Regions from separate parts of the Streptomyces sp. NPDC096152 genome, predicted to be linked through region 1. Evidence: riboswitches for the same ligand, from Rfam matches in the RefSeq annotation. Region 1 holds a riboswitch; the other holds the start of a gene.
What was found. Region 1 has a riboswitch for cyclic di-AMP ahead of ACIQ9G_RS20485 (M23 family metallopeptidase). Riboswitches for the same ligand answer to the same signal wherever they lie in the genome.
Positions count from the first base shown of each region.

Region 2: it holds a riboswitch for cyclic di-AMP, as region 1 does, so the genes downstream of both, ACIQ9G_RS13050 (NlpC/P60 family protein) here and ACIQ9G_RS20485 (M23 family metallopeptidase) in region 1, are expected to answer to the same signal.

Region 1 covers NZ_JBIWFW010000005.1:609,115-614,743, reverse strand. Annotated here, with positions in the region: gene ACIQ9G_RS20490 (aldo/keto reductase) at 298-1,242, opposite strand; gene ACIQ9G_RS20485 (M23 family metallopeptidase) at 1,325-2,356, opposite strand; cyclic di-AMP (ydaO/yuaA leader) riboswitch at 2,368-2,525, opposite strand; tRNA gene ACIQ9G_RS20480 (tRNA-Met) at 2,896-2,969, opposite strand; gene ACIQ9G_RS20475 (dihydrofolate reductase family protein) at 3,068-4,198, opposite strand; tRNA gene ACIQ9G_RS20470 (tRNA-Lys) at 4,307-4,379, opposite strand; gene ACIQ9G_RS20465 (amino acid permease) at 4,616-5,629, opposite strand, start outside.
Region 2 covers NZ_JBIWFW010000003.1:629,514-635,142, reverse strand. Annotated here, with positions in the region: gene ACIQ9G_RS13065 (NlpC/P60 family protein) at 1-319, opposite strand, end outside; gene ACIQ9G_RS13060 (hypothetical protein) at 793-1,146, shown strand; gene ACIQ9G_RS13055 (hypothetical protein) at 1,210-2,178, opposite strand; gene ACIQ9G_RS13050 (NlpC/P60 family protein) at 2,358-3,569, opposite strand; cyclic di-AMP (ydaO/yuaA leader) riboswitch at 3,577-3,736, opposite strand; gene pcrA (DNA helicase PcrA) at 4,049-5,629, shown strand, end outside.

The DNA.
Region 1 (5,629 bases):
GGGGTCGGGTCCGGCGGGGTCGGGTCCGGCGGGGTCGGGTCCGGCGGGGTCGGGTCCGGCGGGGGGTACCCCACCCGCCCGGCCCCGCGAGGCCGCGGAGTCGGCGCCGCGACGGCGGCACGACCTCGGCCGGCAACAGTCGAGCCGGGCCAGGCCGACGCCGGCAGGCGGTAGTCGTCAGGCCGAAGCCGGGCCGTAGACGTCAGGCCGTGGTCGTCGAGCCGTGGCCGTCCGGCCGCTGCCGAAATCGGCGGACCGGGGCCGTCAGGCCGCTGCCGAGGTCGGCGTCCGGGGCCGTCAGGCCGACGCCTCCGTCAGCCTGGCGAGGTCCTCCTCGGTCAGGGCCAGGTCCGCCACCTTCAGCAGGGCCGGGAGCTGCTCCGGGGTCCGGGCGGAGGCGATGGGCGCGATCACCGTGGGCTGGGCGGCGAGCCAGGCGAGGGCGACCGTGGCGACGGAGGCGTCGTGGGCCCGGGCGACCTGGTCGAGGGCGGCGAGGACACTGCGGCCGCGCTCGGTCAGCAGGTGCTTGGCCGCGCCCTCCGCCCGCGCGCTGTCCACCTGGGCGCCGGGCCGGTACTTGCCGGTGAGGAAGCCCGAGGCCAGCGCGAAGTAGGGGACGGCGGCGAGACCGGCCCGCTCGGCGAGGTCCCGCAGCTCACCCTCGTAGGTGTCGCGCGAGACCAGGTTGTAGTGCGGCTGGAGCGCCACGTACCGGGCCAGACCCTCCCGGTCGGAGAAGTCGAGGGAGGCCCGCAGGCGCTCGGCGGAGATGTTGGAGGCGGCGATGTGGCGCACCTTGCCCGCCTTCACCAGCTCGTCGAGCGCGCCGACGATCTCCTCGACCGGCACGTCCGGCTTGTCGAAGTGGGTGTAGTACAGGTCGATGTGGTCGGTGCCCAGGCGCCGCAGCGAGGCGTCGGCCGCGGCCTTGATGTTGGCGGCGGTCAGGCCCTGGTAGTCGGGGTGCTGGCTGACCTTGGTGGCGATGACGACGTCGGCGCGGTTGCCGCGTGCCTTCAGCCACCTGCCCAGGATCGTCTCGGACTCGCCGCCCCGGTTGCCCGCGGCCCATGCCGAGTAGGAGTCGGCGGTGTCGACGAAGTTGCCGCCGGCGGCCGTGTACGCGTCGAGGACGGCGAAGGACGCCTCCTCGTCTGCGGTCCAGCCGAAGACGTTGCCGCCGAGGGCGAGCGGGAAGACCTCGAGGTCGGACGAGCTCAGCTTGCGAAGAGAAGTCATGGAAGACATCAACAACCGCGCCGGAGCCGCCCATTCCGATCAGGGCGGCTCCGTGGGGAAAAGCTTGCGCGAACCCGGTGGGTCAGGGGGTGAGGCCCTTGTCGCGCAGCCACGTCATCGGGTCGATGCCGGTGGCCTGGCCGTCGGGGTGGACCTCCAGGTGCAGGTGCGGCCCGGTGACGTTGCCGGTGGCGCCCACTCGGCCGATGACGTCGCCCGTGCTCACCTTCTGGCCGACGTTGACGCTGATCGAGGACTGGTGGCAGAACCACAGTTCGGTGCCGTCGTCGAGGGTGAGGACGGTGCGGTAGCCGTAGGCGCCGGCCCAGCCCGCCTCGGTGATGGTGCCGCTGTGGATCGCCTTGATCAGGGTTCCGGTGGGAGCGGCGAAGTCGAGGCCGGTGTGGTAGCCGGAGGACCACATGGAACCGGGCTGACCGAAGGTGCCGGTGATCGTGTACGAGGGGGTCGGCAGCGTGTACTGCTTGGCCAGCTCGGCCAGGCGCTCGGCCTCGGCCTTCCGCTTGGCCTCCTCCTCCGCCTTCTTCTTCGCGGCGGCGGCCTTCGCCTCGGCCTCCTGCTGCGCCTTGGCGACGGCCTCCTGGGCCTGCTTGGCGGCTGCGGCCTCGGCGGCCTTCTGGGCCTTGGTCTCGACCTGGGCCTGCTGCTGCTCGGCCTGCGCCATGATGCGGTTGCGCAGCGCCTCGCCCGCGTCGGAGGCGCTCTCGGTGGTCTCGGCGGTGCTCGTGCCGAGAGTGCTGAGCGCCGTCGCGGAGCCCTCGGGGGCCGCGGGCTCGTCGTCGAAGAGGGAGCCCACGGAGGGCAGGTCGGGCATGGAGATGGACACCGGCGGCTTGCCGGTGTGGGCGCTGGCGATGCCACCCGCGCCGACGGCGGCTATGACGCCGACACCGAGAACGGTGGAGCTGCGGGCGAGCCCGCCGCCGCGCTGCTTGGCGACGCGGTGCCGACCCCGGACCGGCTGGACGGACTCCTCGGTGGGATTCCACTCCTCCCAGGGGCCCTCGTCGGTGCGGTAACTGCCGTAGCCGAAGGTTTCGGTGCGCTGACCCGGCACGAACGGGGCTTCGGGGGCGGGGCGGTTGGACGCCACTCGGGCGTGCTCCTTTCCTTCCGTCTCGCCTACCGGGTTAGCTGACGGGTTCGGAGCGGGAAGGTCTCCTACGCGCGTAAACCAGACGTGCGAGCACGGTGGTTGACGCCCGATTCACCCCAAGTTGGTGGTTCCCCGGTTCCCTTGCGGGATTCGGCGCGCGCGCACGGAGCCGTCGCTTGTGACGGCTGGGACGACCGCGCTGCGTTATCGAACGTTAATAGACGCGAGCCTCTGATTCCAAGCCGTTCGACTTGATCATTAAACCTTTTTGGCCAGACGTTCGGGCCATGCGCGACGAAAATCGGGCGAGTTGACCCACCCTCCGCGGCAGCGGATTTCTGACGGTGTGTCACTTGCCGTGCGCTCCGGCGCGGATCACTCACCCGCCGTGACAATGATCAAGGGCGACACCCGCCGGCCCGGGAGTACGGGCCGAGGGCGCCCTCCATGGACCTGAGGGCCGACCGGAGGACACGGTGGGACGGGAAACACTCAGGGCCGGAATCCTTGATCGGATTCCGGCCCTGAGTCTTCAGTAGCGGGGACAGGATTTGAACCTGCGACCTCTGGGTTATGAGCCCAGCGAGCTACCGAGCTGCTCCACCCCGCGTCGTGAGACCAACTGTACCCCATCCGCGAGGCCGAATGCACACGCATGGAGTCCGGCCTCCGCCCCGCGCCCCTCCCGGGCCGGCGGCGCGGTACCGCTCAGCCGGTCAGATGCCGGTTCGGAGCCTTGGCCCGTTCCTCCAGCTCAGGGACGAGTACGGTCCGCGCGCCCCCGGCCGCGAGCGTCCCGGACCCGTCGGCGCCCTCGACGAACGTGTCCGGTTCACGCCAGGCCGTGACCACTCGCCGTACACCCGCGTCGAGGATCAGCCGGGCGCACGGGCGGGGCCGGGAGGCACGCCGCGCGCACGGCTCCAGGCTGCTGTAGACGGTGGCGCCGGCCAGCCGCGGGTCCGCCGGGTCCACCTTGGCCAGCGCCGCCTCCTCCGCGTGCACGACGGGGTCGTCGCCCTCCCGCGAATGGCCCCGGGCGAGTTCGGTGCCGTCGGCGGCCACCACCACCGCGCCCACGCTGAACGCGGTCCGCGAGGGCGGGCAGAGCGCCGCCAGGTCGCACGCCAGCCGGAGCCAGTGCCGGTCCGCGGGCGAGGCGAGGGTCCCGGTGCCGGGAGCCGTCGGCTCGTAGCGCATGAGGACCACGTCCTCGATGGCCCGAGTCTCCACGAGCCGCAGCCGTCCGCCCTGGTAGACGCCCGGCCCGAACAGCCGCGGCGCCCGCGGGTCGCCCACGAGGAGCGGGGCGAGCACGAGCTGGAGCTCGTCCGCGAGGCTCTGCTGAAGCAGCTGGGTGTGCACGGTCCCGCCGCCCTCGACCATCAGCCGCCGCACCCCACGCACGTCGTGCAGATGCTCCAGCAGCCGCCGCCAGTCGAGTTCGGCGCCCAGCGGGACGACATCGGCGGCGAGGCCGGCCCCGCGCAGCCGTTCGGCGCCCCGGTCGGTCGTGTAGACGGCCTTCTCGCCGCCCGTGTGCCAGAACCGCGCGGCCGGGTCCAGCTCGCCGGCCGCGCTGACCGTCACCTTCAGCGGGTACTCCGGCTTCCCGGCGGCGACCCGGGCGGCCCGCCGCTCGGGCGAGTTGACCAGCAGCCGCGGATTGTCGGCGCGGATGGTGCCGGCGCCGACGAGGATCGCGTCCACCGAGGCCCTCACCTCGTCCACCCGGTCGAAGTCGGCGGGGCTGGAGAGCAGCAGCCGCTCGGGGCCGGTGTCGTCCAGGTAGCCGTCGAGGGAGACGGCGGCGGACAGCAGGACGTACGGACGGGGCATCGGCGCGCGCTCTCTCTGCGGGAACGGAACTGCGTGAGCCGCCGGGGAAGTTGCCGCGGAAACGCCTGAAGCCCCGCCACGGAGTCCTCCGGGGCGGGGCCTCTCTCGTAGGCCCTGTGGGACTCGAACCCACAACCAATGGATTAAAAGTCCACTGCTCTGCCAATTGAGCTAAGGGCCCAGGCGATGTTGCCTACCCGAGCATAGCCGGAGCAGGCCGCCTGTCCGATCGGGTATCGGGGGTGCCGGGCCGGAAGTGTGCCGTAAGGGTGTCCAGGTGGCCGGTCGGGAGAGTGCCGTGCGGGTGCCGAACGGCCGTCGGGAGCGTGCCTGCGGGCGGCGGGGCCCGGTCGGGGGCGTGCCGTACGGGCGGCGGGCGGGGCGTTCGGGTCAGGGGTCGGCCGGTTCGCGTTCGGGTCAGGGGTCGGCCGGTTCGGGGGCGCCGGTGCGGGCGGCCTCGCGGGCGAGGGTGCGTGCGTGGGTGGGGTTGAGGAACCAGTGGCGCGCGGAGGCGAGCCACCAGGTCGCGGCGAAACCGAGGACCACCAGGACGGCGACCGGGGCGTAGTTGAACGTCTCCCAGGTGACCGGGGAGACCTGCGGCAGCATGAACAGGACGGTGATCACGCCGACCCAGGCCACCGACACCACCCCGATCGCCTGCGACCAGCGGCCCAGGTGCCAGGGCCCGCGCTCGAAGGCCTCGCCCTTGCGCACCCGCAGCAGGGTCGGCACGACGTAGGCGATGTAGAGGCCGATCACCGCGATCGAGGTGACCGCCGCGTAGGCCGTGACGTTGATCAGGTACGGCAGGCCCAGGGCCAGCGCCCCGAGCGCCGCCAGCCAGACCGCCGCGACCGGGGTGCGGGTGCGCGGGCTGACCGTGTGCCACACGTGGGAGAAGGGCAGCGCCCCGTCGCGGGAGAAGGCGTAGATCATGCGGCTGTTGGCCGTCACGGACGCCATGCCGCAGAACAGCTGCGCCCCGATCACCACGAGCAGCAGCAGCTTGCCCGCGGTCGCGCCGAGGGCGTCCAGCAGGATCTGCGCGGGCGGCGCGCCGGTCGGTGACGCGAGCTCCTTGTCGTAGGACTGGATGGCGAAGGTGAAGCCGAGCAGCAGGACGAAACCGGCCACCCAGGAGGTCCAGATGGAGCGGACGATGCCCTTCGGGCCGGCCGTGGACGCGTCGTGCGTCTCCTCGGTCATGTGGGCGGAGGCGTCGTAGCCGGTGAAGGTGTACTGGGCCATCAGCAGGCCCAGCAGGACGACGTAGACGCCGCTGCCCCAGCCCGTGTTGTTGACGAACTCGGTGAAGACGAAGGACGCCGACTGGTGCCGGTCCGGCACGAGGGCCAGCGCGCCGACGATCACCGCGACGCCCAGCACGTGCCACCACACGCTGACGCTGTTGAGGAGGCCGACGATCCG
Region 2 (5,629 bases), on a different contig from region 1:
AACCGAGCGCGTCGCGCGCCGCGTTCAGGTTCTGCTGTCTGCGGGCGGCCTCGTCGCCGAGCGTCCTGATCCGCTTCTCGGCGGCGTCCGCCTTCTCCTTCGCGCCGTTGTACTTCTCGGTGGCCACCTCGGCCTGCTGGTACAGCTGCTCGACCTTGGCCCTGACCTGCTCCGGCGTCAGCCGCGGGGCGGCGTGGCCGGTCCCCTCCAAGCCCGTCGTGGTCGCCACGCCCGCCAGCGCGATCGTCACGGCCGTACGGACGGTACGGGCCGGGCCGCCGCCGAGTGAGCGCTGTCGGGGCTTGCGGTGCACTGCCACCTGGACCGTCACGTCCCTTCGTCCGACCGCCGGACCGAGACGCGTCCGGCGGCGGCTCACACGGGGGGAGCAGGCCGCCGCCGGACCTTCTCGGCGAAGGTGTCCGGCTGCCGCCCTCGCCCGGGCGGCGGTGGGGAGCCGGTCACCTGGAGGAGGACGCTAAACCTCTCCGTGACGGCCCGGTGACGGAATGTACGGAAGTGGTGCGAGCAGATCGCCTGGTGACCGCATGTGACCGCCGGCCCGCCGCGAGGCCGCCGTCTTCACGCGGAGTGATGACCGATGCCGCGGTTCGCGGGCGGACGGCGCGGGCGGGGTGCTATGAGCGGGCCGCATATATGCGCCGGGCGGCCCGGGACATATGCGCCGGGCGGCCCGGGAGCGCCCGCACACCCCCGGCCCCCAAGGTGTTTCTCCCGGTGCCCTTACCCGGTGTGCGGGGGTGTCGGGGCCGCTGGCTAGGCTCCGGCCTCATGGACGTACTCATCCATTTCTTCGTCGGCCTCCACATCGTCGGTATCGCCGCTCTGCTCGGCGGCTTCCTCACCCAGGTGAAGGCGATGGGCCGGGGCACCGCCCGGTTCGTGCCCGGAATGCTGCACGGCGCGCTGACCATGCTGGTCACCGGTGCCGTCCTGGTCGGCCTCAACCAGGCCGACGGCCACCACGTCGACAACATCAAGATCGGCGTGAAGCTGGCGCTGCTGATCGTGATCCTCGGCCTGGTCTACGTGAAGCGGGACGAGGAGAAGGCGGACAAGAGCCTGTTCGGCCTGGTCGGCCTGCTGACCACCGTCAACATCTTCATCGCGGTGCTGTGGACCTGAGCGGTAGCCGCCCTTCTCCGGATCCGGGCGGTCGCCTTCCCCGCGCCCTCACGGGCGCGCCGGTCAGCGAGCGGCCCGCAGCTCGGCCCGCGCGGCCCTGACGGAGCCCGTCCCGACGGCCGACCACGCCGCCACCGCGACCCACAGCAGCAGCTCCCCGGGAACCTCCAGCGAGGGCACGCCGACCACGGCGGCGACGGACAGCGTCGCCGCCGCCGTCATGCCCAGGGGGAACACGGTCGCCCAGCGGCGCACGTCGTAGCGCAGGCGCGGCCAGGCCAGTTCGGCGGCGAGCAGGACGCCGTACAGGAACAGGTCGAGCATCAGCAGCGCGACGGTGACGGTGCGCAGGACGCCGCTGTCGTCCTTGTCCCACAGGTACATCCCCGACCCGGCCGCGGTCATGAGCTGCGTCCCGGCCAGCGCCGAGATCGCCGCGGCGCCACTCGCGATCCACTGGTCCCCGGCCCCCTCGATCACCTGCACCGGGTCGAACCGGGCGACCGCGAACACGTACAGCGCCAGCCCGAGCCAGAACAGCACCAGCGACGCGTGCGCCAGCCAGGCCGACGTCTCCGCCCCGGCCACGGCCGCGCCCAGCACGGCCAGCCCCTCGGTGGCCACGCAGCCCAGGAACACCGACCCGGGCATCCGGCGGCCGACCCTGCGCAGCACCCGCAGCAGCAGCCCCGGCCACAGCACGACGGCCAGCGCGAGCAGCGCCTCGGCCAGGATCCGCGCGCCGAGCTCCGAGAAGCGGGTCCCCAGCACGGCCGTGGCGGCCACGGCCGTGAGTGCGCCCGGCGTCCCCGCCTCCGCGAGCCACTCCGACCGCTCGCGCACCAGACGCAGCACGAAGCCGGCCGCCAGCCCCAGCCAGGCGGCGCACGCCAGGACCAGCGCGATCCAGGACAGCGCCTCGTAGCCCGTCGTGTGCAGGCCGGCCGACAGGATGCCGGTCGCCATGACGGCGGACCCGGCGGTCGACGGACGGTGCACCCACCAGGCGCCGAAGGAAGAGGTGCGGGGCATGGCCCGATGCTAAGGATCTTCGCGCGCCGCACACGCGGGGCACGCGCCGGGGCGTACGCGAAAGGGTGCGGGCGGGACGGCGCGCTGAAGGGCGACGGGCGGGCGGCGGTCGAACGAGTGCGGGGCGGGGACGGCACGGTGCGCCGTTCCCGCCCCGCCTCCAGGGCTGCTGTGGGGCCTCAGGCGGGCCGCACCACGCTGTGGATCGCGGACTCGCCGTCGTAGTAGATCGACTCCTCGCGCACATACGCGCCGGGCTTAGGGGCGTGGATCATCATGCCGTTGCCGATGTAGATGCCGACGTGGCTGATGTCGTCGTAGAAGAAGACCAGGTCACCGGGTTGCGCCTGGGAGAGCGAGACCGTCGTCCCCGCGTTCACCTGGTCGTAGGTGGTGCGCGGGAGGGAGACGCCGGCGGCCTTCCAGGCGGCCTGGGTGAAGCCCGAGCAGTCGTAGGAGTCGGGGCCCGTCGCGCCCCACACGTACGGCTTGCCGATCTGGGCGCGGGCGAAGGCGAGCGCCTTGTCGGCCTTGGTGGCGTACGACGTGCCGGACGTCGAGGAGCCCGAGGTGCCCGTGGAGCTGGTGGACCCGGTGGACCCGGTGGAGTCCGACGACGTGCCGGAGCCCGAGGCGGCGGCCTGCTGCTGGGCGGCGGCCTGCTGCTGGGCGGCGGCCTGCTCCGCCGCCTGCTTCTTCGCCAGCTCCGCCGCCTTGCGCGCGGCCTCCTCCTGCTTCTGCTTCTCGATCGCCGCCAGCCGCGCCTTCTCCTCGGCGTTCAGCTTCGACAGCAGTTCGCGGGCGTCGGCGAGCTTCTTCTGGACGGTGGCCTTGGCCGTCCTGATGTCGCGCTGCGACTCGGTGAGCGTCTCCAGGCTTCGGGTGGCCTCCCGCCGCTTCTCCATGGTCGCGGACTGCTGGGTGACGTAGTCGTCGACCATGCCCTTCTGCCGGTCGGTGAGCCGTCCCATCAGATGCGACTGGTCGAAGTAGTCCTGCGGAGTGTCCGCGAGCAGGAAGGTGGCGGTGCCGGAGGCGGCGGCACCGGTGCGGTACTGGGCCGCGGCGAACGAGCCCAGTTCCTCGCGCGCTTTGTTGAGCCGGTCCGTGCGCTTGGCGACGTCGTCGAGGAGCGAGGCCACCCGCGTGCGCTGCTTGCCGGTCGTCTCCTTGGCCTCGTTGTACTTCTCCGTGGCCGACTCCGCCTGGCGGTACAGGTCGTCGACCTTCTTCTCGACCTCTTCGATGCTCGGTCTGCCGTCCGGCGCGGGGGCGGCCTCGGCCGTCTGGGAGAGCAGGGCCACGGAGGTGAGGGCGGCCGTGGCCAGGGCCGGCGTGCGTATGCCTGCTACGCCCGGAACGGCGGGGCGGGACTTGCGGTGCGACGCCAAGGGAGGCGACTCCTTCCATCGTCCGCCTACCGGGTTAGCTGTCGGGTTCGGGCGGGTGGTTCGGAAGGGTTGCCCTACGGTCCGCGCCCGCTGGGAGGCACGGACCGATTCACCCCAAGGTCGGTGTGGGTCCCCGGCTCCGGATCGCCTGGCGGCGGGACCGGACTCGGCGGAGGCCGCGCGGCCCGGCGTCGTTCGCCGGTGAGGTCGTGCGGCCTGACGGCACGCTAGCCAACTCGTGTGGCTCCTGTGAAGGTTGATGCGCGATATGCCCGATACATTTTCGTGACCTCGCATCACTTGTGCGGTGGACGTGACGGGGTCGCTCCGCAGCGTGAGGGAGCTGCCCCAGGGGCCTGCCTGCGAGACCTGCCCCGGGTCCGCCCCCGTGGGCGGGGCAGGCCGCCGGGCGCCGGGATCGTGTGATGTTCCGCGGGCGGCCCCGGGTTGTCGGTGGGGCGCCCTAGACTCGTAGCGAGATGAGCAGCCTCTTTGACGACAGCTTCCTGGCGGACCTCCAGGCCCCCCGCGGCCACGAGGAGGAACCTCCGCCGCCGCCCGAGGACGATCACGCTCCGGAACCGGTTCCGGACGATCTGTTCGGCGGGAAGTTCGACCTGCCGCCGGACCGGGACACCCACTACCGCGACGGCGCGCCACGCCCGGCGGTGGACCCGGCCGCCCTCCTCGAGGGGCTGAACGAGAACCAGCGCGCGGCGGTCGTCCACTCCGGCACCCCCCTGCTCATCGTGGCCGGTGCCGGTTCCGGCAAGACCCGCGTGCTCACCCACCGCATCGCCCATCTCCTCGGCGAGCGGGGCGTCCACCCCGGCCAGATCCTCGCGATCACCTTCACCAACAAGGCTGCCGGCGAGATGAAGGAGCGCGTCGAGCAGCTCGTCGGCCCGCGCGCGAACGCGATGTGGGTCATGACCTTCCACAGCGCCTGCGTCCGCATCCTGCGCCGCGAGAGCAAGAAGCTGGGCTTCACCTCCTCCTTCTCGATCTACGACGCCGCCGACTCCAAGCGCCTGATGGCCCTGGTCTGCCGCGACCTGGACCTCGACCCCAAGCGCTACCCGCCGAAGTCCTTCAGCGCCAAGATCAGCAACCTCAAGAACGAGCTGATCGACGAGGAGGACTTCGCCGCCCAGGCCACCGACGGTTTCGAGAAGACCCTCGCCCAGGCCTACGCCCTGTACCAGTCGCGGCTGCGCGAGGCCAACGCCCTCGACTTCGACGACCTGATCATGACGACGGTCAACCTGCTCCGCGCCTTCCCCGACGTCGCCGAGCACTACCGCCGCCGCTTCCGGCACGTCCTCGTCGACGAGTACCAGGACACCAACCACGCCCAGTACGCCCTCGTGCGGGAGCTCGTCGGCACCTCCGAGCACCCCGTGGACGTCCCGCCGAGCCAGGACGACCTGCCGCCGGCCGAGCTGTGCGTGGTCGGTGACGCCGACCAGTCGATCTACGCCTTCCGCGGCGCGACCATCCGCAACATCCTCCAGTTCGAGGAGGACTACCCGGATGCGACCACGATCCTGCTGGAGCAGAACTACCGCTCCACCCAGACCATCCTGAGCGCCGCCAACGCGGTCATCGAGCGCAACGAGTCGCGCCGCCCGAAGAACCTGTGGACCAACGCCGGCTCCGGCGCCCGCATCACCGGGTACGTCGCCGACACCGAGCACGACGAGGCGCAGTTCGTCGCCGACGAGATAGACCGGCTGACGGACGCGGGCGACGCGAAGGCCGGCGACGTCGCCGTCTTCTACCGCACCAACGCCCAGTCCCGCGTCTTCGAAGAGGTCTTCATCCGCGTCGGCCTGCCCTACAAGGTCGTCGGCGGTGTCCGCTTCTACGAGCGCAAGGAGGTCCGGGACGTCCTCGCCTACCTGCGCGTCCTGGCCAACCCCGAGGACTCGGTGCCGCTGCGCCGCATCCTCAACGTGCCCAAGCGCGGCATCGGCGACCGCGCCGAGGCGATGATCGACGCCCTCTCCCAGCGCGAGAAGATCAGCTTCCCGCAGGCGCTGCGCCGCGTCGACGAGGCG